DNA from 2 places in the Radiobacillus sp. PE A8.2 genome. Region 2 is predicted to be linked to the other one. Evidence: riboswitches for the same ligand, from Rfam matches in the RefSeq annotation. Region 2 holds a riboswitch; the other holds the start of a gene.
The links. Region 2 has a riboswitch for S-adenosylmethionine ahead of ACI6MV_RS10805 (5-methyltetrahydropteroyltriglutamate--homocysteine S-methyltransferase). Riboswitches for the same ligand answer to the same signal wherever they lie in the genome.
Positions count from the first base shown of each region.

Region 1 (5,205 bases), on a different contig from region 2:
CTTTGCATGCAAGAAGCCATTTTGATATATATAAGCTTTTGCACCAGCAGTTAATAGCTCACCAATATTATAAAAAGTTGCCCAATACACAAATGGATGATCTGGTTTGTTAGGTATCATAATTCGTACATCAACACCGGAAAGGACGGCTATTTGTAAGGCATCTTTTAAGCTTTCATCTGGAATAAAGTACGGTGTTTGAATATATATATAATCCTTTGCTTCCATAATCATCTTTATGTATCCATTTTTTATTTGCTCCCATTCAGAATCCGGTCCACTAGAAACAATTTGCACTCCTACATTTCCGGCAGGTTCCGATACAAAATATGTAGATTCATAAGAAATGTGATGCCTTGATGCTTGATTCCAATCTAAAATGAATCTTGTTTGCATATGATGAACAGCATTACCAATCATTCGCAAGTGTGTATCGCGCCAATAGCCAAAGCGCTTATTATAGCCTAAATATTCATCCCCAATGTTAAAACCGCCAATGTATCCGATATTACCATCAATAATGGCTAGTTTGCGGTGGTTGCGATAGTTTATTTTAAAATTTACTTTTGGGATAAATGATGGAAAAAACGATTCTACCTCGCCTCCCGCTTCTCTAATCCGCTTAATATACTTCCTACTCAAGCTTCTCGATCCAAGGTCATCATATAGTACTCTTACTTGTACACCTTCCTTGGACTTCTTAATGAGCGCATCAGCCAGGCGTTGTCCAAGCTCATCGTGGCGAATGATATAGTACAATAAATGGATGTGGTCATGTGCATTTTCAATATCTTGTATGAGTGCATTGAATTTCTTAATACCATCTGTAAAGATTTCTACTTCATTATTTTGCGAGAAAATCGCATCATCATTACGTAGGTGTAAGTAGATTAAATCTTTATATGGGATCATTCCCTCATTACTAATTTCAAAGGACCCATCCTCTAATCCACGCAACTGAGATTGTACTGCTCGCTTCACACCGAGCCTACTTTTCGTATCCCATGTAAAAATCTTTTTGTTACTTAATCTTCTTCCAAAAATTAAATACAATATAAATCCCATTAACGGGATAAATAATAAAACCATCAGCCATGCCCACGTAGATGTTGCATTACGTCTTTCCAAAAATACGATCGCCAAAGCTAACAAGATATTCATAAAAATAATAAAACCAAAAATATAGGGAATCCAACTCATCCTTCTATTTCCCCTTCCCAAGTGAAAACATGAATTGCTACCTACCATAATAGCACATACAACCAAATATCGATTGAATACAGCTACATTTTTTTCGTCAACATAGAAACCTTACAGTTGAAAATAATAAGCATAAAAGGAGGATGATTATATGTCAGACAAAGATATTACAGTAGCTGGAACAAATATTAGCTCAGTAAAAAGTTTAAATAGCCAATCTGGTATGTCCTATAATGAAGCCAAAGCATTTATTGCACGAACTACTGGTGGTCATGGTACAAAAAAGTATAGTACCACTGACGTAGGTAAAGTTCGACGAGAAATTCAAGGTAAGAAGTAAACAATCTCCCTCACACCTAGTTAAGTACGTGTGAGGGGCTTTTTTGTGTCTAGCTCCGAGTGCCAGAAACTAGGCGACTTCACGAACCGCCTTACGATAAGTCATCATTGATTCAGGTTTTATCGAAAGTCGACTAAGGTCGGACTTGTCGTCCAACGTCGACATACCCCCTTTGCGGGGGCATGATTCCTTTATCTCAGTCGATTCACTCCAGTCGCTACGTTTCTAAGCGGCGCTCTGCGCTTTTCTTAGATTCAGTTTAATTTGTTGCTTTTTTAGTAATACAAACCTAAACTTATTCTATTCGAGTTATTAAAAAAGAGGTCATCTGTAATGGAAAATAAAGAATTTAAGTTGGGAATCGTTTATGCAGCTGGGTCATATATCCTCTGGGGATTTCTACCAATTTATTGGAAGCAGTTAAATTTCACATCTCCCGGAGAGGTGCTTGCCCACAGAATCGTTTGGGCATTTATTTTCATGATAATTTTATTAGCATTAACTGGTAAGTGGAATAACTTCATTCGTGAATGCATCCTCATTGCTAAAGATAAAAAGAAACTTATTGGCATCACCATAGCATCGATAGTTATTAGTATCAATTGGCTGTTATTTATATGGGCTGTTAACAGTGATCATGTGGTTCAAGCAAGCCTTGGCTATTATATCAATCCACTCGTAAGCATTTTGTTAGGCATGTTTATCTTAAAAGAAACATTGACCCGATGGCAGGTTATTTCTTTTATATTAGCAGCTGTAGGTGTCATATATTTAACATTCAGTTTTGGCGTTTTTCCATGGGTATCAATTATGCTAGCATTATCATTCGGTGTATACGGTCTATTAAAAAAGACTGTCGACATCAGTGCAACATTCGGACTCACGATAGAAACGGTGATCGTTTTACCAATTGCACTTATCTATTTGATTAGTACACAATTTCAAACTGGTACATTTCCAACCATATGGTCAACGAACACAACTTGGTTAATTTTAGCTGGGCCGGTCACTGCCATTCCGTTACTATTATTTGCTAGTGGCGCAAAGCGAATTCCTTTATCGATGGTCGGATTTTTACAATACTTCGCACCAACGCTGATGCTCATTTTAGGTGTATTTATGTATCATGAAGCATTTACACAGGGACACTTGGTAGCCTTTGTATGTATTTGGACAGCTTTAACCATTTATACCGTGTCTCGTACAAAATGGTTTAAAAAGCTCGAGGCAAAATCTGCCTATAAGAAATCGCTCGAAAGCTAACAGATGGCTTTTTAAAGAAAATAAGCTAATAGGTTACCCTATTAGCTTTATTCAATATCAAGATTATAATCCGTTCGCGGTTTTTTCGGGCCACGAATCTCTAGTACCCCATTCCTGTATTTAGCCTTGGCTGTTTTTTTATCGACAGCATAAGGTAGTGTTACCTCACGTTCCGATTGATAATAACGTCGTTCTCTATGATAGTAACTATTGCTTTCATCGTATTTTTTTACATCTTGATCATTCGATAGACGTATTTTCAGTCGATCACCCACAACATCTAGATGTATATTTTCTTTGTTTACACCTGGTACATCAACCTCAACGATCCATTCCTTATCGGTTTCATACATATCTACCGGTATACTTTTCTGCGGTGTATTGTTTTGAAAAAAAGAATCGATTGAGGCCATGATATTGTTCGTTGGTTTCAATTGAAAAAAATCATCCATTTGTCGAAGAAAATCTGGTGACGTATTTGTATTATTTCTTACATTCCTTTTTGATCGTTTAGATGAATATTTAGATTCCTCTGCCATACGATTAACCTCCTTGTTTTGCGCCCTACACTTTAACCTATGTAATGGAACCCTAATGAGTATAGGCATTCGTTTATATGGATCAAGTTAATCATTATTATTTGAAAATTTGAAAAAAATGGTTGACGCACTGTTTTTAGTCATTTATAATCCAATTAAGTTAATCGCATATCTCTTATCAAGAGAGGCTGAGGGAATAGGCCCTGTGAAGCCCGGCAACCGTCAAGAGTACTTGAAATGGTGCCAAATCCTACAGATGTAACAATCTGAAAGATAAGAGGAGGAACCGGTAATTTCAAGTCCTCTTCTTCGGAAGGGGGCTTTTTTGTCCCCTCTCTCTTCTCACACATCTACATCACGACCCAGGATTTCAGAAAATTTGCTTGTTAGTCGCACCACATGTGTCATCAGTTTTTAAAATTTAAGGAGGATGTACTTATGACAAATTCATTTCAATTCCAAGGAACAGAAACACAATTATTACACGGAGGGCAAACACCAGATCCAACAACTGGTTCACGTGCTGTACCGATTTACCAAACAACTTCCTATGTATTTCGCGATACCGAGCACGCCCAAAATCTATTCGCACTAGCTGAACCAGGTAATATTTATACACGGATTATGAATCCAACGGTTGATGCTTTTGAACAACGGATAGCGTTACTTGAAGACGGTGTGGCAGCAGTTGCAACCGCATCTGGCTCTTCTGCAATCACATTAGCAATATTCAATCTTGCTGGCGCTGGAGATGAAATCGTTGCCGATAGTAATCTGTATGGTGGTACCTATAATCTGTTCGCCAAGACTTTGCCAAAATACGGTATAAACGTTAAATTTGTAGACGGTTCTGACCCAGAAAATTTCCGAGCTGCGATCACGTCGAAGACCAAAGCTATTTATGGAGAAATAATTACCAACCCTAGTTTGAACGTATTTGATATTGAGGCTGTTAGTGAGATTGCACACGCACATGATATTCCGTTAATTATCGATAATACTTTTGCTAGTCCATATGCTTGCAAACCAATAAGCTGGGGTGCTGATATTGTTGTACACTCCGCAACAAAATGGATAGGCGGACACGGCACATCTATCGGCGGTGTTGTGGTTGATGGTGGAAGATTCAATTGGAACAATCCAAAATTCCCAGGATTTATCGAACCAGATGATAGCTATAATGGCATCCGTTTTGGTATTGACATTGGACCACCAGCATTTGCAATTAAATTACGTGTTCAATTATTAAGAGATATTGGACCATCGTTAAGTCCACAAAATGCTTTCTTGTTCTTACAAGGTTTAGAAACATTGAATTTGCGACTTGATCGACATAATCAAAATGCAAAAGCTATAGCAAACTACTTGCAAAATCACCCAAGTGTTGAGTGGGTATCTTATCCAGGTTTAGAAGAACATCCTTCCCACCAGTTAGCGAACAAATACTTAGGTGGCGGCTATGGATCTATCGTTAATTTCGGTATTAAAGGTGGCCGAGAAGCTGGAAGAAAAGTAATTGACAACATCAGCTTATGGTCACACGTAGCGAATGTCGGCGATGCTAAATCACTTATTATTCACCCTGCATCAACAACACATCAGCAATTAGATGAAGTGAGCTTAAAAAGCAGCGGTGTAACAGAGGATTTAATACGATTGTCTGTTGGTCTTGAGTCAATAGATGATATTATTAGCGACCTAGACCAAGCTATTGCTATCGCAACTGGCACTGCAGGCACGATTCAAACTACAGACGAAGCAGCGATCACTTGGGCACTTCAATCACCTTTCGATCGCGCGAATGGTCAACTTAGACAAAAAACAATAGCAGTTGCCGGACTAGGTACTGATGAAAATAATCAA
Region 1 covers NZ_JBJGXI010000087.1:386-5,590, reverse strand. The annotation lists gene cls (cardiolipin synthase) at 1-1,200, opposite strand, end outside; gene ACI6MV_RS24515 (gamma-type small acid-soluble spore protein) at 1,352-1,540, shown strand; gene rarD (EamA family transporter RarD) at 1,874-2,803, shown strand; gene ACI6MV_RS24505 (Hsp20/alpha crystallin family protein) at 2,851-3,342, opposite strand; SAM riboswitch class I at 3,515-3,622, shown strand; gene ACI6MV_RS24500 (PLP-dependent aspartate aminotransferase family protein) at 3,781-5,205, shown strand, end outside.
Region 1: it holds a riboswitch for S-adenosylmethionine, as region 2 does, so the genes downstream of both, ACI6MV_RS24500 (PLP-dependent aspartate aminotransferase family protein) here and ACI6MV_RS10805 (5-methyltetrahydropteroyltriglutamate--homocysteine S-methyltransferase) in region 2, are expected to answer to the same signal.

Region 2 (22,203 bases):
TAAGGTACAACAAAACACCTGTATTTAGTATTGTGATTTCTAGCAACATAACTATAAGATATTCTACTATAGAATCTATATATTTTCTAATACTTCTTTCCATGTAAATCAAAAGTATAATGAATTCATCGTCTTTGATTTTGTTGAATATAGGCTGAAGGATAAAAAATAGTAAAATCTAAAAAAACAGGAAAACCACTAGGTTCCTGCTTTTTCGTATAAATAAATCATCAATTTTATATTGTTTCAGTGATTATTCAACAGTATCCTCAAGTTTACTATGAATGATGTCACGCCAATGCAGATCACCATTTTTAAGCCCCTGAATCAAAATTTCAGCAGTCCCCATATTTGTAGCTAAAGGAATCTGGTAAACATCACATAGACGAAGTAAAGCTATAATATCTGGTTCATGTGGTTGCGCTGTTAGTGGATCTCTAAAGAAAATAACAGAATCCATTTCATTATTAGCAATTAATGCACCAATTTGTTGGTCTCCACCAAGCGGACCTGATTGAAACCGGTAAATTGACAAACCTGTTGCATCCATAATTCGTTGACCTGTTGTCCCAGTTGCAAATAATTGGTGTTTGGATAATACCGGCTGATATGCTACACAAAAATTGATTAGATCCTGTTTCTTTTTATCATGTGCAATTAATGCAATCTTCATCTTTATAGTCCCCTCCACTTTGTAATACTTAACTTTTACCACTTCTCTATAGACCAATGAGAACATCTTATAAGATGTTCTCATTGGTTTTCTTATTACAAATTTTTTCAACATGCAATACATGTTAACAAAGAAACTATAATGACGGCAGTAGGCATTCAAAAATCGACTGTATTAATTAAATCCTACTAATCTTTGTGATATTTTGTATGCCCCCACTGAAATACTTCGTCCAGCTTTTCCTGGTAGATTTATTAATTGCCCCATAATCCCATATTTAAGATTATGATACAACTGTTCATCTCTATTTTTAATGTATTTCCATAACTCTTTTTTCTTCTTAAGATTCTCTTCTGTTCCAGAACGTATTAATAAAATTGCTGATACTACTGTTACAATTTCCAAGTGTCTTAGCATATAGTCGCGAAGCATTAGATTATTAATATTTTCTAGCTCAACCTGCTCAATCATAAGTTTATTCACTTTAATTTGTTGATCAATACGTCTAATCATAATACTTTCTTGAACGGACTGATCTTCCCTGCCAATAAAGTACCTGTATAAATCTACATTTACATAATATATCGTATTCACATGTACAAGTGGTGTATATACATATAGATTGTCTACATAAAAGGTATGTTTTGGCAGTACTAAATCGCAATCTCTTAATAGCTGTGTTTTGTATATGACAGAATGCATTAATATATATTGTCCTTTACGAAAAGGCTTCATGTCATCCCAGGTGAATATCGTACCTTCTGGAAGAGCATTATCATATTTCATTATTTTTTTATATTTCGCGCCTTCTTTTTCATAAACAAAATTACTGATAATTAGATCAACTGATTTTCCTTCAGTCACAAAACCCCTTAGCGTCTCTAATATTTTCATATAGGCTCGAATATCTACCCAGTCGTCACTATCCACTACCTTAAAATACAATCCGGATGCATGTCGGATACCTGCATTTACAGCTTCTCCGTGCCCACCATTTTCCTGATGTATCGCTTTTACGATAGTCGGATATTTTTTTGCATACTCAGTAGCAATACTAGCTGTTTGGTCGACAGAGCCATCATTCACTATCAGTAACTCTACGTCTTCTCCCCCGGGCAATAGGGATTCAATGCAATATCTCATATAATCTTGTGAATTATAACAAGGTATAACTACTGATAATAACTTCATACTCACACAACCTTTACTTTGCCTGCTCTTCAGGCTTTTGTTTGAAAATTATTTTAAATATTGGGAAGAATACCCAGAATGCAATCGCACTGTTAATAATCATCGTAATAACATCTGCTGTCGTTTCCCCTACGGCACCCATTTCCCATGTGTTCATGAACAGGTTATAGATCGGAGCTTTATAAAATCCTTGAGCAGCAGCTGCTCCAATTGTAATTATAATATAAGCAATTAGGTACCAAAATGCGGCAGTCCAAATATTGCTATTTGATTTAAATGTAATACTTCTTTGTGCAAAGAAGTTAATAATTTGTGCGATCGCAATTGTTATTTGTACAGCAAGAAAATAAGCAAGTCCACCGCCACCACCAACTGAAAGTGCACCAGCTGCATAATCAAATACATAGTAAGGCGTACCGTCTAAGTTGGTTCCGAACTGTAATATTTGAAAACTAGTTGATACTAATGATGTTTGTGCGAAAATACTTTTAAATACAGGCATTAAAACAAGTTGTAGTACTGTCATTCCATTGCTCAATAAAAAGAATACTAGAAACTGTGCAATGTTAGGATGCTTTTCCTTGTATCTTTTCCAAAAGCTCATTGGTCCAGAAATGTCTTTTTTATTTTTTACATTGTCATTAATCATTTTACATCTCCTTCGTCGCTATTACTAGTGTTAATTAATGTCTTTTGCGACTTTTAACATCTTTTTTCTTTCTTTTAAGAAGTGTTTAATACCTTTAAAGAATTGCCCATTCACGATCATCAAGATTCCGTCCAACATTGACATATTGATAACGCCACCAGTCATTCTTGACATACCTCTGAACGGCATATGATAGACAGACATCATGATAAGGTTAGCAGTTTCTCTTTTACCTATTTTTCTCAAGAACCAATGGGAGAATTTTATTAATTTAAATGCAAATCTTGCAAATGCACCCTTTGCATACTGACATTGTGCAATCGTATCGTTGTATCCTAGTCGTTTTGTACGGTCCCACGTGGAAACAGGAACTTTTCTTCCAAGTAGGTTTTCAAACTCTTCTTTACCTACTTTGTTCGGTTTACCAGCATAATAGGATACAAGTTTATCTTGATCATATGGCAGTACTGCACCTGTTCCTTCTACAAATATGGAAGCTTCCAAACGAATATCCGCACTTGATGTACCGATCATAATGTTATAATCTGCTGTTTCAACTTCCCACTTATTTGTTTTTACATTGAAATAACGGAAAGTTCTTTCATCAAATGAGATTGTAACTGATTTTGACTCACCTGGTTGCAAGAATACTTTTACAAATCCTTTTAACTCTTTATTAGGTCGGAAAATGTCCTCCGATTTACTTCCAACATAAAGCTGCGCAGTCTCCATACCAGCAACACTTCCATTATTCTTGATAGTAAAGGTCACTCCATCTTTGTTTACTTCGATATCAGAATATTCGAAGGTAGTATAGCTTAGCCCATATCCAAATGGAAATAGTACATTAACATTGGCTGTGTCGTAATAACGATACCCAATATACATCGCTTCTCGGTACTCTACACTTACTTCCTTGCCCGGAAATTGGTGATATGCAGGGGTATCTTCATATCGAATTGGGTAAGTTTCTGCTAACTTCCCAGATGGATTCACTTCTCCAGTCATAACTCTAAGCATAGCTTTAGCTCCTGCTTGCCCACTTAAATAACCATGTAATAATCCCTTTACTTTGCCAATCCAAGGCATTTCAACTGCAGAACCACAAGATAAAATCGCTACAATATTCGGATTCACTTCATACAATGTGTCTATTAAATCAATTTGATTTTGCGGAATTTTCATATTTTGTCTATCTAGCCCTTCCGCCTCTGTTGCTTCATCTAAACCAATATATAAAAGAACTACATCTGCTTTTTTAGCTAGTGCACATGCTTGTTCTATTTTTTTCTTGCTTTTCTTTCCATAACGTTCAAAACCAGGTTCAAAACCTACATTAGTAAGCTCTGATTCTTCTAAACAATCTAATGTATTATCTAAAATTGTTGGATTAACAATCGATGATCCAGCACCTTGATAACGTGCTTGTTTTGCAAAGTCCCCGATAACCGCAACTTTTTTGTCTTTTTTGAGCGGCAAAATATTTCCTTCATTTTTAAGCAGTACAATTGATTCTTCTGCAACCTGCTGTGCTACACGATGATGCTCTTTTACATCAAAATCTTTTTGTGGATTTTTAAATACTTCTTCTGTATTAAACACAAGGTCAAGTAATCGATCCACTGCCTCATCTAAAAATTTTTCTTGAATTTTGTTATTTCTTATTGCTTCAACAATCTCTTTGTTTGTTTCTCCTGCAGTTGTTGGCATTTCTAGTTCATTACCTGCGATCAGTCCTGCAACACGGTCATTACTTCCGCCCCAGTCGGTAACAACTACACCATCGTAGTTCCACTCATCGCGTAAAATTTCTCGCATTAAATGAATATTTTCATTTGTGTAGGCGCCATTCAACATATTATAAGAAGACATAACCGTTTTTGTGTTTCCTTCTTTTACTGCAATTTCAAATGCTGTTAGATAAATTTCACGTAACGTTCTTTCATCGACAATAGTGTCAATTGACATACGACGCTCTTCTTGATTGTTTACGGCAAAGTGTTTCACACAAGCCGAAATTCCATGTGACTGAATTCCACGAATATAAGCAGCGGCCATTTTACCAGCATGATGCGGATCTTCACTGAAATATTCAAAGTTCCTTCCACATAGTGGGTCTCTTTTCATATTAATACCAGGTCCTAGTAAAACGTTAACCTTTTGGGCAACAGCTTCTTCACCGAGATACTGTCCGATCTTCTCTCCTAGCTCTGTATTCCAACTATTTGCAACTGTTGCAGCTGTTGGAAAACAAGTAGCTGGTAAACTTTCATTTAATCCTAGGTGGTCTGCAGCTTCTGCTTGCTTTCGAATACCGTGTGGCCCGTCAGCTAGAAATATACTATTTACACCTAAACGTTCAATGTCCATCGTCTGCCAGAAATCTTTACCTGACATCAAAGATGCTTTTTCTTCAAGTGTCATTTTCTTTATAAGATCTTTATATTTCATGTCCCCGATACCTCTTTTTGTATTTTAAGCGGTACCTCATAATGAAGTACCGCTTATATACTTATATTAGATGATACTTGTTGCTAACTCTATAAACTTTTAGTTGATAGTCTAATCATCTTCAAAAACTACTATTTAATTTATACAGTAACTTGTTCTTCCTCTTCTTGTTTTCTTTTACGGAAAGTGAAGAAGAATCCAGCTGCAATACCTACCACCACAAGAGCATCTACGATAATTGTGATCACTACCCATGCTGGTGTATCTGTGCTTAAACCATTTTCCATTGCTCTACTATTTCCAACTGTGTTAAGAATGTTCTTCGACGCGTCTCTTAACGCCCATAATGTGTCATTGCTGTCTGTATTCACTTCTGGAACACCAACTGGAGCTGCACCAGTAAGAAGTAAGTCGTTTCCTGCACGTACAGCTAGTTCCACACTCATGTAAGGATAAGCGTTAATCATATAGAAATCTGTATTAACCATTCCTGTAAAGCCCCACTCATTACGTAGTGTTTCTACAAGAAGTGCAGAACTTGCACCAGCCCATGTATTACCTACACTGTTGAAGGCAGACATTACACCACTTGCGCCACCAGCTTTAACTGCGATTTCAAATGGTTTCAAGTAAACTTCACGAATTGCTTGTTCGTTACTCCAAGTTAGAACACCTAATGTACGGTTTGTTTCTTGGTCATTTAATGCATAGTGTTTAATATAAACATATCCACCTTGGTCTTCGAACGCTTTTGTTACAGCCGCTGCCATTAAACCAGAATGAACGCCATCTTCAGAATAATACTCGAAGTTACGTCCAGCAAATGCTGAGCGGTGAATGTTCATTGCAGGAGCATACCAACCAGTTGTGTTATACGCAGCTGCTTCCTTGCCAATTGCAGCACCCATTTGCTCTGCAAGTTCGAGGTTCCAAGTAGATCCAATCATTACCTCTGACGGGAATGAAATACCAGAAACATTCGATGAAGAGATAAATGCACTAATTGCAGCTGGTCCATCTAAATCAATTGTAGCTGGTTTACCTACTGAAACGACCTCAGCAGTTTTATAACCACCATGAGTTACCAAATTCACCATGTCATTCACTGTTAGCTGGTCAAGTAATTCGTTCCAGCTTTCATCGTTAACGTCAACACCCTTAAATTCATCAAGTGTTAGACCGTTGTCAGCACCTGTAGTTGGTGCATCTTCATGTGTGTCTGCTGGCACATCGTAACGTTTACTGTTAAGAAAATCGACAAATGATTGTTCAACTAGTCTACCTTCTACTTCTTTTGTATCACCTTCAGCAGTAGTTACAGTAAATGTTTCGTTGTTGTCAATAACATCGATATTTTCAAAACCATTTGCTCTTGAAAGATACGTATCGATACTTCCTTCACCTGTTACTTGTTCATCAAATTGGTTTACTGCTACTTGTAAATCCGAAGATCGTCCCTCTTCGTTATAAATTATTTCAGAAAGTTCTTTTGTTGCTATATCTGCAATCTTTTCATGAGAGTTTTTCATTAGTGAAATTGTATATTCACCTGCTTCAAGCACATATGAACCATTATCACTAAACACACCTGCATAATCATAAGAAGCCATATCTTCTACGTTGAAAGTAAGTGTAACTGTTTCTGATTGACCTGGTTCAATTACATCTGTTTTTTCAAACGCCGCTAGATCAATAGAAGATTTTTCAATGCTTCCTGTGTATGGTGCACTGTAGTAAAGTTGTACTACTTCTTTACCAGAAACAGATCCAGTGTTCGTTACATTTACATCTACAGAAATTTCTGTATCGTTCCAAACAAGACTGTCTTCAACAACTTCTTGTTCAAAAGTTGTATAACTTAAACCATAACCGAATGGATAAACAACTTTCTCTTCATAGTTAATTGCACCTTCTGAAGCTGCGGTTTCATAATATTTGTAGCCAATGTAGATACCTTCTGTGTAGTCTACATAAGTTAAACGCACGTTACCTTGATCAAATGCTTCAGAGTAACTACCATCTTCGTTTTCAAGTACGTAGCTGAAATCACCAAAGTTTGTCATTGATGGTTGATCAAGTAAATCTGTAGCGAATAAATCTACTGTTCTACCGGAAGGATTCACCTCTCCAGATAAAACTTTACCAAGTGAAGCAAAACCTTTAAGACCTGGCCCTGCGATATTTACTACACTCTTAATTTGATCATAATCTTTAACCCAATCAAGTTCAAATGTGTTTGCACTGTTCACAACAACTACTACATTTTCAAAGTTTTCTGTAACAGCGTCGATCATACCTTGTTCTCTGTTACTTAATTCTAAATAGTGTTTATTTAAATCCATGTCATCTTCAAAACCGTAACGGTTTCCACTAGCACCAAATGTTCCGCCTTCACCATTAAAGGTATCTGGACCTTCTAGGCTTCTTGGAAGGTCTGCACCTTCTCCACCAGAACGAGCAATAAAGATCACTGCTGTGTCAGAGTATTCTTTTGCTTGTTGCATTCTTTCGTCCGTGTAGAATTCTTCTGGTGCCGGTTCAGGAATTGTCCAATCTTGACCGTTCATTCCAACTATTGGTCTTGTAAGTCCTGTTTCAACATAAGCGTTGTATAGTTCCTCGTTCACCTCTATACCAGAAGCTTCCAGTCCTTGTTTAGGTGACGTTGCAGCTGACGCATCAGATTCACCAGATCCGGTACCACCGTAAATTGGATTAGTAAAACTCCAACCGAATACGTTTACTTTTGTTCCATCAGCGAAAGGTAAAGCGTTTTCTTCGTTTTGCAAAAGAACAATACCTTCATCTGCAATATTCTCAGCTACTATTGTTGATTCAGCACGAGCTTCTTTTGCTTCGTCACTCGTAATGTCTATTTCTGAAAAATACGCTGTAATAACATCTGAATAGTAATTTAATGCAACGTTTGCTGCGATTGCAATTACTAATAAAGTTCCTAGTATGGAGCCCCACATGATACGGAACTTTTTCTTACTCATCTTCTTCTTACTCATATTTTTTCCTCCTAATAAATTAAATAAAATAGGTTATGACTGCTTACCAACTAATTAACCTGCCCTCCTGTTTCTTGGTTATATACCGCTTTCATTGCTGCATCATGTTTTTTGTATATGCTTTCATGATTGCAAAATTAAGATTAACCCATCACTAAAAAAATTACTATCAACCAAGAGTTAGGGGGGTAAACTTTTGGTTGAATACACAATAAAAAAGCCGTTATCAACGGCTTTTTAGTGTGATGCTCATTAATTTGTCAATTATTTTCTTTAATAAAATCCTTTACAAAACTTTGAAACAACGAAACGACTTTTGTCTGAACACCTCTTCTTCTCGTTATTAAATATATATTTTGCGGTATTTTTTCCTTCAATCTTATTATCTTTAAATGATCATTATTAATTGCCTCTTCAACAAAATCTACAGATACAGCTACATATCCACTTACTTCACATAGTCTATGCGCCGTTAATATACTACCAAATTCATGAATAATGTTAGGGGTAAATCCAAGTTCTAAGCATTTAACCATCAAACTATGCTCTCTGCCCTTTTCAACCGACTTCAGGACCATGGATTCATTTTCCAGTTCTACCAATGAAATTTCATCATTTACTGCAAGCGGATGACTATTTGAAACCACTATTACTGCCTCACCGTGTTTAATCAGGTCGAATTCATAGTCCGCTACTTCTCCATCCCCCATAATTAAGGCTGCGTCAATCTCTTCTTCAAACTCTTTGTCAACTGAATATTCATCTGGAAGTTCTGTTATTTTGATTTGAATATCTGGATGGAGCGCAGAAAAACTATATAGCTTATCGACAGGGTATACTAAGGTTGTAGAATACGTTACGACAACATTTAACATACCATTTTGTCCGCTTAGAATACTTATTTCTTTTTTAATATCTTCCATAAGATATAAGATATGCCTTGCTCTTGCATGTAGCAACTCACCAGATTCGGTTGCTTCCATACCACGTGAACCTCTGTAGAACAACTCTGTCTCTAATTCCAGCTCTAATTGCTTTATTGTCTTGCTTATCCCCTGAGGTGTAATAAATAAATCCTTTGCAGCTGCAGTTATACTTTTTTTCTCATAAACCTTTATGAAATATTCTAATGCTTCTGTATGCAAGTTCCTTCATTCCTTATTAATTCATAAAATATTAATGTAAGTATAGCATATTTAATAAACATTCGACGTAATTTTTCTTTTCTCGACATTGAGGGATATGGTACATTAAGAACTTGAGTGACTTAACTTATTAGAATTGCAATAACCAATTTTGGTACCGAATACTTATAATCTTGTTACACTAAACATATTGCTGGAATAAATTAGTTCCAAACTATATGTTGGTATAGAAGGATGGATAAGGTAATGAGAAAAGCGCAGAGCGCCCGCTTAGAAACGTAGCGACTGGAGCGAATCGATGATGACTTATCGTAGGGTGATTCTTGAAGTCGCGTAGTTTCTGGCACTCGAAGCTAGACAATTGTACAAATTTATATGCTTTCTTACCTTATTAAATTGATTTTATTTATATTTTTGAACAAGGGTCTTATCGTAGAGTTTGTTGCTTTTTCAATTTCATAATTGAAATAAAATAAGACGAACCTGGAAGGGTGTTTGTACCCGCTCCGGAAGTCCACTTCGCTACAAACGGGATTGCTCTTTCCGTCAGGTGATTGGAGATCCAGGCAGTCGACTTCAGCGGGAACAACACGGGCTGAATATCCACTCAGAAGCGTTCTTAGGGACTACGATTACTCATCCCAAAGAAAACTTTTGCTTTTGAGCCGTGCCATCGGAAAGCGACTGCTTGGAGCCGAAATCACGAGCGTTACGTCGGAGTTTAGGGATTTTATACAATAACAAGAATCTTTTAATAACAGCTTTTAAGTAACAATGTCATATTCATTCTAAATAGGGGGTTTTATTCATGTATGATTATTTAATCGTTGGCGCCGGGTTATTCGGTTCTGTATTTGCATATGAAGCTAAAAAGAGAGGTAAAAAATGTCTCGTCATCGATAAAAGAGATCACATTGGTGGTAACATATATACGGAAGAAATTGAAGGAATTAATGTTCATAAATACGGCGCGCACATTTTTCACACCAATAACAAGAAAATATGGGATTATGTGAACAACTTTGCTGAATTCAACAGATATACGAATTCTCCTATTGCAAATTATAAAGGGGAACTATACAACCTCCCCTTCAATATGAATACATTTAATAAGTTGTGGGGGGTAACAACTCCAGCTGAAGCAAAACAGAAAATAGAAGAACAAAAACAGGCGTCTGGGATTAACCAACCTTCCAACTTAGAAGAACAGGCGATTTCTCTTGTTGGAACAGATATTTATGAGAAATTAATTAAAGGCTATACGGAAAAGCAATGGGGAAGATCGGCAAAAGAATTACCTTCCTTCATTATTAAACGTCTACCTGTTCGCTTTACATATGACAATAATTATTTTAATGACAGATACCAAGGTATCCCAGTTGGTGGGTACAATGTGATTATTGAAAAAATGCTAGAAGGAACAGATGTCCGGCTCAACGTTGATTTTTTCAAAGAAAGAGAAGCGTTAGAAAGCTTAGCAAAAAAAGTAGTATTCACTGGCATGATTGATCAATATTACGATTATCAATACGGCGTGTTGGAATACCGTAGCTTACAGTTTGAAACAAAGGTAATAAAGGATACAGATAACTTCCAAGGAAATGCTGTTGTCAATTACACCGATAAGGAAACACCTTACACACGGGTCATTGAGCATAAGCATTTTGAATTCGGTACACAGGATTCAACCGTTATTACTGAAGAATACCCAATGGAATGGAAGCCTGGGGACGAGCCTTATTATCCAATTAATGATGAAAAGAATAACGGCGTTTATAAGAAATATAAAGATTTAGCTGATAATGAGACAAAAGTTATATTCGGTGGCAGGCTAGCTACTTACAAATACTATGATATGCACCAAGTTATTGGAGCGGCGTTAGTAACGATTGATAAGGAATTTACTGAATAAAAGGGAAAGAGCTGCGTTAAATTACGCAGCTCTTTTCAATATAAGGTCCGGTCTTCCTTTTTAATGCATCACAAAAGTTCATTAATTTTTTTCGACAGCTCCTTAAACTTCTCATCAAGCTCCGTGTAAGCCTGTTCGCCATGTGTCATAAAACTGAGTTTACCTAACACCTCTTGCCTTTCTGTTTCAAGTTTCAAGCGTAATTCACTTTGGTCATCTGTTTTTTGTGTTTGCCCCTGCCATTGCTTTTTGATGCTATTATTCGATATGACGAGCTTGCTCGTTGTTGTTTTTTCCAGAAAATAGCGGTCATGCGATACTACAAGAAGCGTACCCTTATAATTTGCCAGTGTATGCTCAAGTTGCTCACGTGAAGGCAAATCCAAATGGTTTGTCGGTTCATCCAGAATCAGTACATCCTTCTCTTCAAGGATATAGGCCATTAGTTTGCACTTCACACGCTCACCCATGCTCATGTTGCCAATCGGCTCTGTCCACTGTGACGCAGTAAAACCTAAATGTTTCATTAAATTTTGAACCTTCCCTCTTGCTTCGAAGGTTTCTTTATAAAAAAGCTGCTCTGGCGTCTTTTCAAGTGGGAGATCAAATACTTCTTGTGTTAAATAGCCAACGTTAGCAGATGGTGACATCCACACATCTCCTTGGGCTTGATCTAGTCTAACAAGAATTTTCAATAATGTCGTTTTCCCACTACCATTAGGACCAATAAGACTTACTTTCTCTCCATGTTGGATTGTAAAGTTGACATTATTAAACAACAATTTACCTTCAAAAGCTTTTGAAACGTTCTTCACTTCCAAGAAACGTTTTCCAACCTTATTACTTGCATTCATTGAAAATTGAACCGTGTACTCGGCATCTAAAGGTTCTGTTTTTGCTTTTTCAAGCTCTTTTTCAAGACGCTTCTGTTTTGATTTAACTTGAGCATCCATGCGTTTTGCTTTGACACGATAATGCTCCTTATAGCCATCTTGTTTTGTTGACTGGGCATGCGCTTTTTGTGACCAAGAGGTAAGCTCTTTCATTTGCCCTTCGATTTCTTCAACCTTCTTCTGTTGCTTTTCATACTCGCGTTGTTGGGTTAGTCTTTTCAATTCACGGTTTTTCATATAACTCGTATAATTCCCACTGTGTTCGATTAGGTTTTTATCTTCAATCGACCATATCTTAGTCGCAACCGCATCTAGGAAATAGCGATCGTGAGAAACTAATATAATTGTTCCGTTATATAGTTTCATTTGATCCATAAGAAGCTGTGTACTTTCCGTATCAAGATGATTGGTTGGTTCGTCTAATAATAGCAAATGTGCAAATTTTGCAAAGCCATGTGCCAATCTAGCTTTCAACTTTTCTCCGCCACTCAAGCGAGAAAAGTCATGACTTGGCACCTTCCATTTTTTCAGAAGTGTGGCTTCTGAAGAAGTTACTTCACCGGGAGAATAAGCTTCCATTTCTTGTTCAAGCCTTACTACTTTTAAATTATCCTGCAACCATTGAAAATGTCCGCTCGTAGGTATGAGGTCATTGCTAATCAGTTGCAACAAGGTAGACTTACCTGCACCATTTTTACCAATTACTCCAATAATATCCCCTTGCTGCACACTAGCATTTATTTTTTCAAAAATATTTGTATTATTGATTTCATAACTAATGTTGTTTAATTTAAATAATTCTTTCATCCAATCTTCCCTCTCTTTAAGGGAGAATAAAAAATCCTCCCAATAATTTGGAAGGATTAGCCGTACCACTACAATATCAAATAAGCTATTTACGTTGATAGCTCGACAATACACGTATGGAAAAAAGGGCAGACTAATCCTATTTCGTTAGATTTGAAATATGCAATTTCAAATATTCCTGAAAATAAGATTAGTTTAACATCGTCCACCCATCACCCTCTCAAAAAGTATTATATACATTATAGCATAAGAAAGGTGCGTTTGTCTGTCCTTAATTGGTTATCAAATATACGCTTAAATCTGTCAATGCTTCATAAAAATAACGTCAGCACCACTTCTTTCGGTGCTAACGCAAGTAATTTATATTGATTTAACTGCCTCATTGAGCGGAGAGGTTCCAGATACTACTTGAAATTCCTTACCAATTGTTGTGTTATTATCTAGACTACCAAAAATAACAGCTGCGACATCTTCACGCGGGACCTCTCCACGTTCTACTTCGGTAGCGACTTCCACTTGTCCTGTGCCATCTTCGTTCGTAAGGGCTCCCGGATGAATAATTGTATAATCTAAATCAGTCGCTTTTAACCATTCATCTGCATAGTGCTTCGCAGCTACATAAGGTGCGAAGGCAGAAGGTGCAGCTTGTATTGCTTCACGGCTCGTATCAAAAGAACTTACCATAATAAATCGTTTTACTTTAGCGAGTTTAGCGGCCTCAATTGTTTTCACTGCACCATCTAGGTCGATTAGAATAGTCTTATCTTTTCCAGTGTGCGGGCCAGAGCCAGCAGTAAATACAATTGCATTCACGCCATCCGCAGCTTTAGCAATATCTTCAATTCCTTCTTCTAAGTCCACAACTGCTGTCTCGGCACCTAATTGTTCAAAATAAGACGCTTGCTCTTGTTTGCGAATCATCGCTCGAGCCGTATGATTTTCACTATCTTGAATCAAGCCAACAAGATGTTTTCCTATTTGTCCATTTGCTCCAACAACAAGAATTTTCATTGTTTCAACCCCTTCTGAATAATTAGACGATCTTTATAAATAATGAAGTAAGTAATTATCCATTATTTTATATTCCCTATTTTTATGCTGATAATCATGTTTTGTCTTCTACTATCTAGATTCATTTTCAACCGTCTAATTCTGAATTAGACAAATCAACTTTTATCCAATACTTTTTAATTCTGTTCCTTTTTCCATTCTGTGAATTTGTCAATATCACTTTTCACTTGTCTCATCGTAAAAGCAAGAACTGCCGCATCGTCCGTGAAGCCTAACCCAGCAAGAAAATCTGGTATCGCATCTACGGGCATTACGAAATAGATAATAGTCCCTACGATCATTACTAGTGATTTATAGGGAATATTGCGGTAATCACCTTTTACATAAGCTCTGACAAGATCGACCATCGCTAATAAATTCTCCCAAACTTCCTTTACAAAGCCCTTCTTGGCGTCTTTACTTTCAGCCTTTACTTCGGCATCCTTTATTAAATTTTCGAGCTTCTCTTTATCCTGCAAATACTCCTTGGCTTTTCTATTTGCTTCTTGTTTTGTTTCATTTAATTTTTCTGCATCGATATTTATATCTTTAGCTTTTTTACGTTTCCAGAACATATATAGCCTCCTATCTATTTATTCGCGATATAGGTAAAAAGCAGAAGTCCCCCTTTGATGAGGCTTCTGCTTTTCTAGGATGAAGCTCGTATATTCGCTCCATTTTCTACTCTGTAGAAGTAAAAGTCAATAAACACCTATAAACTACTGTGTAACAGTAGCCTGTCCTGTTTATTCCACTTTCTCCGGCTCAGGATAGTCGACGCCTTTCGTATCTACTTCTACCGTCTGCATTACTTGGTCGTCTTTTGGTTTGTCTGCGTTATTTCGCTCACTTGCTACAATTTCGTCTACGACATCAATTCCTTCGATTACTTTTCCAAAGGCAGCATAATCTCCATCAAGGTGAGGGGAATCTGCTACCATGATAAAAAATTGTGATCCCGCTGAATTTGGATCCTGAGAGCGCGCCATCGAAATAACACCACGTTCATGAATCAATTCATTCGTAAATCCATTGGAAGAAAATTCTCCTGGAATCGTGTACCCTGGTCCGCCACCACCTGTTCCTTGTGGATCGCCACCTTGGATCATGAATCCTGGAATCACACGATGAAATATCACCCCATTGTAGTACTCTTTTTCAACTAGTGAAATAAAATTCGCTACCGTGTTTGGCGCAACATCAGGATACAATTCTATCTTGATTTGACTACCATTTTCCATTGTAATCGTAACAATTGGATTTTCTTCTACTGTCGGGTACTCAGCCTTTTCTTTCGGTTCAGCAGCTTGTTGATTTTGGTCGGTATCTGATTCAGATTCCGTTCCAATGCCACAACCTGCGGCGCCGATTAACAAAATAAATGATAGGACTAACAATATATGTAGGGCTTTCATAGTAACCTCCGTTTGATATTCATGCTAGTAGCACGAGCTTAATATAATATTACGCAATTTTCTCGTTAGCGTGGTTGTTCCTGCATCTTTTTTCTGCATCATAAATAGAAGTGTAACATCTTCATTCGGACAATTACAAAAATAGGCACCAAGCCAACCGTCCCAACCATACTCTCCAGGACTTCCGAGATCTCCAGCTTTAGTCGTATCCGCCATAACACGCATTAAATTACCATAGCTATGCCCAGCAAGTGTACCCCAAAGGTCAAAGTTCTTCTGTTGCGTTTGGTTTAGTGTTGCTGACGTCAAATAGTTAACGGTTTTAGGACGTAAAATCTGCACGCCGCCCAAACTTCCTTGATTCATTAGCATCTTCGTAAATCTTGCATAATCATCTATTGTAGAAACTAGTCCAGCGCCACCAGATTCAAATGTAGGATTTCTGTCCATATGATGTATGATTCCTAAATGGTTTCCGGTATAAAGCTTCAACCCACCATTACCATCATCTGCATACGTTTTCACAAGTCGCTCTCTTTTCTCACCAGAAAGCCAAAATGCTGTTTCCTTCATTTGAATTGGTTCAAATATTTCCTTTTTCAAAAAATCTCCAAACCGTTGTCCACTAACTACTTCAACAACAGCCCCAAGTACGTCAGCTGACGTTCCATATCGCCAGGAAGTACCTGGTTGGAATGCAAGTGCACCTTTTCCCAATTTGTTCACTGCTTCTACTGTACCAATCGGAGAATCTCCTAATAACTTAGAATCGATCTCCTTAAAAACAGCCTCTGTATCCAGTCCAGCTCTATCTTCTCCACCATAAACTAACCCTGAGGACATTGAAAGTAAATCTTTTAGCGTAACTTCACGCTCTGCCGGAACCAAACGTCCGCCAACATCAACCATCTGATTTTTAAATCCTTCAAGATAGTTACTTACCGGTTCATATAGATCAATTTCACCTCGTTCTAACAGAATCATCACTGCCGTTGCTGTTACAGGCTTAGTCATGGAATACAATCTAAAAATAGAATCTCGCCTTATTGGAATTCCTGCTTCTCGATCAGCCATACCATCTTCATGATAAAAGATTTCTTTACATTCTTTAATAACCAACATATTTGCACCAGCAATATCTTGATTTTTTATTGCTTTTCTTAGTACTGTTTTCGCTTGATCAATACTCTTTTTATCCAACAATTATTCCTCTCCTCCTACTGCTTCTAATCTGGTTTCCGTTAGTCATGAGAAGACATTTCTTGTACTCACTTTTCGCTCTATTATACTATGAATGATGGTAAATTGTACGAAAAAATGCGTACGGTTGATCACTATATATATAAAGATGTTTTATCAATAATCTAACAAAAACCTTGAAAGGCATCTGCCAATCAAGGTTTCTAAAAATAAGTAAGTATCTTCTCAAAATCGTTTTCATAAGAAAATATTTATAATAATGTCACCATATTCCTTTGGCTACATCGACAATCAATTTTAATTTTTGCCATTGTTCCTCTTCGGTTAATTGGTTGCCATGATGTGTAGAAGCGAACCCGCATTGTGGACTAATACACAACTGCTCTAGTGGAACATATTTAGCCGCTTCCTCAACACGTGCTTTAATCGTTTCTTTATCTTCTAGTTCGGCAAATTTAGAAGTAAAAACACCAAGCACAACTTTCGGACCGCCATTCGGAATGTATTCTAATGGGGCAAAATTACCAGATCGTTCATCATCATACTCCAAGAAGAAGCCATCAACCTTTTCTTTAGCAAATAGTGTAGGTGCAATCAAATCATAGCTGCCAGCAAACGCCCATTTTGATCGATAGTTTCCGCGGCATAAATGCGTGGTTACAACTAAGTCCTCTGGCTTTCCTTCCAACACACCGTTAATTACTTTTCGCGCTAAATCAATTAAAAATTCACGTGAGTATTTTCCCTCATTAAATGGGATATCTGGTGAAGACAACCCTGCAATATATACATCATCCAACTGCAAGTAACGAACCCCTGCTTGATAAAATGCTTCAATAGCGTCACGGTAGGTTGAAATCACATCACTCGCATATTCTTCAATATTTGGATAGATGGATTCATCAAGAATGCCTTTATTAAACAATTGGTTCGGACTCGGGATTGTTTGCTTTGCTACTGCTCTGCCAGCGACTATTTCATTAAACTCCACAAATTCTTTAATATGTGGGTGATCTTGATTAAATGAGACTTTTCCAACTACACGTACATCATAACGCTCTGTTTCTTCTCCTTTAAATTGAAATCCTTGTTCTGGTACATAACCTTCCACACCATTTAAATGCTCTAAAAAATCCGTATGCCAAAATCTTCGTCTGAATTCACCGTCAGTAACTGCTTCTAATCCCACTTCAATTTGTTTATCGACAATTCGTTTTATTTCTTTTGTTTCAATATCATGTAATTGTGTTGCTGAAATTATGCCTTCAGCAAATTGTTTTCTCGCTTCGTGAATGCTATCCGGGCGAAGCAAACTCCCAACATGGTCAGCTCTAAATGGTGCTTTTGTTAATGTAATTGACATAAAATCTCTCCCTTTTTCATTTTAATTTTTTGGCGTTATTTCAAATTTAAAAAGACCCTCTCACAAGAAGAAGGTCTTTAAAATATCAAACATTCTTCTTATCTGTAAGCTAAAACCTTTTGGACTTAGCACCATGTCTTAACGACTGGTTGCTGAGACTTCACAGGGCCAAATCCCTCCATCTCTCTTGATAAGAATAAACTATTAAATTGTGTTTTTCTTCGATCCATTTATCTGTAACTAAGTGTAATCCAATTTATTAAATATTACAACAACTTTTTTGGATAAATTTTCAAACATGCAAAACAACTTAATTAAGTGAGTCAATTTCATAATTACCTTATACAGCTATCTGCATCCGTACATTTTTCGGAGACAGTTTAATCCAACTAAATGTGGATGCAGATAGCTGAAAATGAGTATTATGAAATTGGCTAACGTAGTTAGTTTGGCACATTCCTCAAACTAAAGACCTGTCATATACCTTTCTTTTTGCACGAAATATGCCCATTCCTTATAGCCAATTTCTTTCAAGCGATGTCTGACTGCATCAAAATCCTCACCAATCCGCTCAGGTGTATGGGCATCAGATCCGAATGTTACTTTCACGTTATGAAAAAGCGCTCGCTCTAATATGTCATCTGCTGGATACCAGCCACCACAATCCTTTGTTTTTCCGGATGTGTTTATTTCAATCGCTACATCTGATTGGCCAATAATTTGTAACGTATGATCAATAACATTTGTTTCAATTTGAGAAAATGCCGGATAAAACCCTTTCATCGCGTCGATGTGACCGAGTATTTGAAACAAGCCGCTTTTCGCAGATTCCTCAATCAAGGCATAATAATTTTCTTTCAATTGGACTCGCTGCCTCGATGTTAAGTTATCCCAACGACCCTTTTTAAAAATATTGACATCATCTACATAGTGAACAGATCCGATAATATAATCAAAAGCATGATTCGCATATATTTCACCGTAAAGATTGATATGATCCGGGAAAAAATCACTTTCAACACCCAATAACACATGAATCTTATCTTGATACTTTTGCTTTAATCTTAGTACTTCATTTATGTAATTCGCGAATTCACTCTTCCCCATTGCAATTCCAGGGTATAACTGTTCTTCTTCACTATAAAAATATGGAGAATGATCAGATATTCCAATATATCCCATTCCATAATCAATCGCTTGCTTGACATAATCCTCAATTGTACCAATTGCATGACCACATCGTTCATGATGTGTATGTAGATCGAATTTAATAGAGTTTGACACTTTTATCTCCCCTTTGTTAAGAAACATATTATTACCTGAAAAAGCTTATACAGTTATCTGCTTCCATATATAGTTCAGAAACGGTTTAATCCGACTATATACGGGTTCTATAGTTAAGAATCAGTATTATTAAATTAATTTTTAACTATGACTAAATCATACCATATTTTTTATTTTAGAAATGGTATTTCGATTAGAGTATTCACTAGCGTAATTTATTAAATTGATACATCCATCATTTTCAAAATACTTTTGTAGACACTATTAATACAATGGTGCTTTGGAAATTAAATGCAGATACAAATGGATACTACTTGTTATAAGAGTAAGTGAACAAGTAAAACGGGGCCAGACCAAACGCTGACCGATTGTCTTAATTCACATTAGAAATGGGTACGAGTCCTTAATCAATTCCAATACATTAAGATTCGGAAAATTTTCAATGTTGCACTAAATATGAAGAAAGATAGGATAAACAAAATTACACAAACGAGGTCTGCTTGAACGCTCTAGAAAAAAACCCATGAAGGGACGTGAAGCAGCGCTGGTCCAAACATTAGGATCGTAATTGGAACGATTTCTCGTTCTGTTAGACGAAAATCCTTTCTAACTTTAACTTGTGACGGTATAACGTCTTGGCTATCTATAGTCACTATTATTTGAAAAATTTGCAAGCAATTTAGAGATAAAAGATTTTAATATTCTACGATAAAACAAGGGGCCCTTTTTAAAGGACAACCTTACTACATTTGACAGCGAAAACTAGCATATTCATTTTGGATCAAACATCAATGTCTAGTCGAAATATAGTGTCCTGACTCATGATCGACATCTATAGTATAATAAACTTCAAAAGTTTTATAGATAACTATAGAGAATCGAGGTAAGAGCTATGCAGAGTACGTTACGGGAGATAAAACTAAATGGTAGTTTTAATTTTAGGGATTTAGGTGGCTATGAGACAAAAGATGGTCGTCGTGTAAAAAGGGGGATTCTTTTTCGTTCTGGTAATTTGAGTCTATTAACTGAAGACGATCTAAAGGTTGTTAATCAACTAGGTATTAAAAAGATTTGTGATTTGCGCGGAGTGGATGAAATCGATAAATTCCCGGACCCTATCCTTGATGGAGCTACATGGCATCACACACCAATTCTTTCAGATGAGCAAATGTTAGGACAGGTTGGCGAACAAACGTCATTCGCTGATGTACTTAGAAATACGAAACCAGGAGAACTATTACTTCATCTAAATCAAAATATGGTTTCCTTTAAAAATGCCTTTCAACAAGTATTTAAGGTGCTATTAACGGAGACACATACGCCATTATTATTTCATTGTATGGCTGGAAAAGATAGAACAGGTGCTGTAGCTGCATTGACACTAAGTATTCTAGGTGTTTCCCGGGAAATAATTGTAGAAGACTACTTATACACCAATGAAACATTAACGCAAATGAATACTAATTTCGAGAAAATCGGGTATAATGATCTTCCTAATATTGACAAATCTGTACTTGATGCTTTGTTTGAGGCTCGTGCTGAATATATTGATTCCTTTTTAGACGGTATTGAAGCCAATTATGGTAGTGTTGAGATGTATTCAAAAGAAGTACTAGGACTATCCGATGAAGCTATTAATCTATTAAGATCAAATTTGTTAGAGTAATCATTTCTTCCTAGCGAGTTACTTTTGTTATTGCCATTTGAATGGCTAGCAACATACCTCGCTTTGTTGTTCACTTATAGTAATCACATTCATAGAAAAAGCATCCCAAGCGGGATGCTTTTTCATACTATTTAATTTCCTGTTAAAAACTGCTGTAATGCATCTAAATCATCCCGAAATATATCGAGGCTTCCGTATGTTTTCTCCATATCCACCCTTGCAAAAGTAAATAACGTGTCATAAGCAGACTTGTCTAACTCTCCACTTGATGGGGTGATTCGGTATGCGAAGGTCACTTCATCAAGGTTATCGATCATCGTAAATAACACGAATGCGTTCGTTGATGATTTTGCTTCCAATTCAGAGTCTAATTCAGCAATTGGCCATTCTCCTTTGTAACCTGTATCTGAGACTGGTTCATAGTAAACAGTTAGACGGTATGGCTTTGCATCTGTATCCATTGAAATAAAATGTTGCATAAAATTGTTGTCCGCAACAGGAATTGCACCAGCAAGAGCAGATACCTTGCTCGCATTTCCTATATACGGTGTTTGATGCTTGGCTATCTCGTCTAAATCATAGGTTAGCATATCTACCCTTACAATAAACCCATAGGTAACGATACCGAAATTCTCCACCTCTAGTGTTAAACCATATATATATTCACCAGGCTCTGTCGGTGCCTGCATATACAAATCTTCATTGATCTTAGAAGGTTGCGTCACTGCAACTTCAACTAAGTCATTAGTTTTAATGGATGAAAGGTGGGCGTCATCTTTCGTCTTATACACATGGATATCTTCTATTGTAAGATCATATTGTTTCTCGAGCTTGCGTCTTTGTGTACTTAGGATAAATTGTTGACCAGCCCTTTGTGAGATAACACTATCTAACATAACTGGAAGCTCCCCTTTAGCTAAAGAAGCGTTCCATGTGCCACTTTCAACAATCTGATTGTCGCCTTCTTCTGTTAGTATATGAAGATCGGGAATCGAATTTTCACCCAACCCACTTCCTGCTCCGACAAACAATCCACCCGTTATAAAAATCCCAACAAGAATTATTGATACACCGAAAATTAGTTTCGATTTTTGCTTGTGTTTCATAATCGAAAGTAATCTTTCTTTTAGGGTTTTTTTCTCTTCTGACATTGTTGCTTGTAAGACGCCAACTGGATATTTATGCTCGGCTACAACAGAAATCAATGTGTCTCCATATGCTTGCTTTTCAGCTGGAGTTAAGTGTTTAATCACCGCCTCATCACATGCCAATTCACAAGCACGATTGATTTCTTTTTTGATGAAATACATGAATGGATTAAACCAGTGAAGTGATGTTACGACCATCGTTAGCCATTTCACACCAATATCTAAACGTTTCATATGAGAGAGCTCATGTAGTAAAATGTTTTTAGTTTGCTGCTCTGTGAAATCTGTATCTGGAATAATAATCGTTGGCCAGACTATTCCAATCAGCATCGGTGTGCTAAC
Region 2 covers NZ_JBJGXI010000017.1:20,021-42,223, forward strand. The annotation lists gene mgsA (methylglyoxal synthase) at 254-673, opposite strand; gene ACI6MV_RS10750 (glycosyltransferase family 2 protein) at 848-1,864, opposite strand; gene ACI6MV_RS10755 (hypothetical protein) at 1,878-2,513, opposite strand; gene ACI6MV_RS10760 (beta-glucosidase) at 2,544-4,964, opposite strand; gene ACI6MV_RS10765 (glycoside hydrolase family 3 N-terminal domain-containing protein) at 5,105-7,978, opposite strand; gene ACI6MV_RS10770 (LysR family transcriptional regulator) at 8,239-9,123, opposite strand; gene glf (UDP-galactopyranose mutase) at 9,932-11,035, shown strand; gene abc-f (ribosomal protection-like ABC-F family protein) at 11,104-12,735, opposite strand; gene ACI6MV_RS10785 (SDR family oxidoreductase) at 13,096-13,746, opposite strand; gene ACI6MV_RS10790 (YkvA family protein) at 13,923-14,360, opposite strand; gene ACI6MV_RS10795 (peptidylprolyl isomerase) at 14,532-15,200, opposite strand; gene ACI6MV_RS10800 (serine hydrolase domain-containing protein) at 15,225-16,403, opposite strand; gene ACI6MV_RS10805 (5-methyltetrahydropteroyltriglutamate--homocysteine S-methyltransferase) at 16,663-17,763, opposite strand; SAM riboswitch class I at 17,859-17,960, opposite strand; gene ACI6MV_RS10810 (histidinol-phosphatase) at 18,229-19,035, opposite strand; gene ACI6MV_RS10815 (tyrosine-protein phosphatase) at 19,940-20,713, shown strand; gene ACI6MV_RS10820 (M56 family metallopeptidase) at 20,845-22,203, opposite strand, start outside.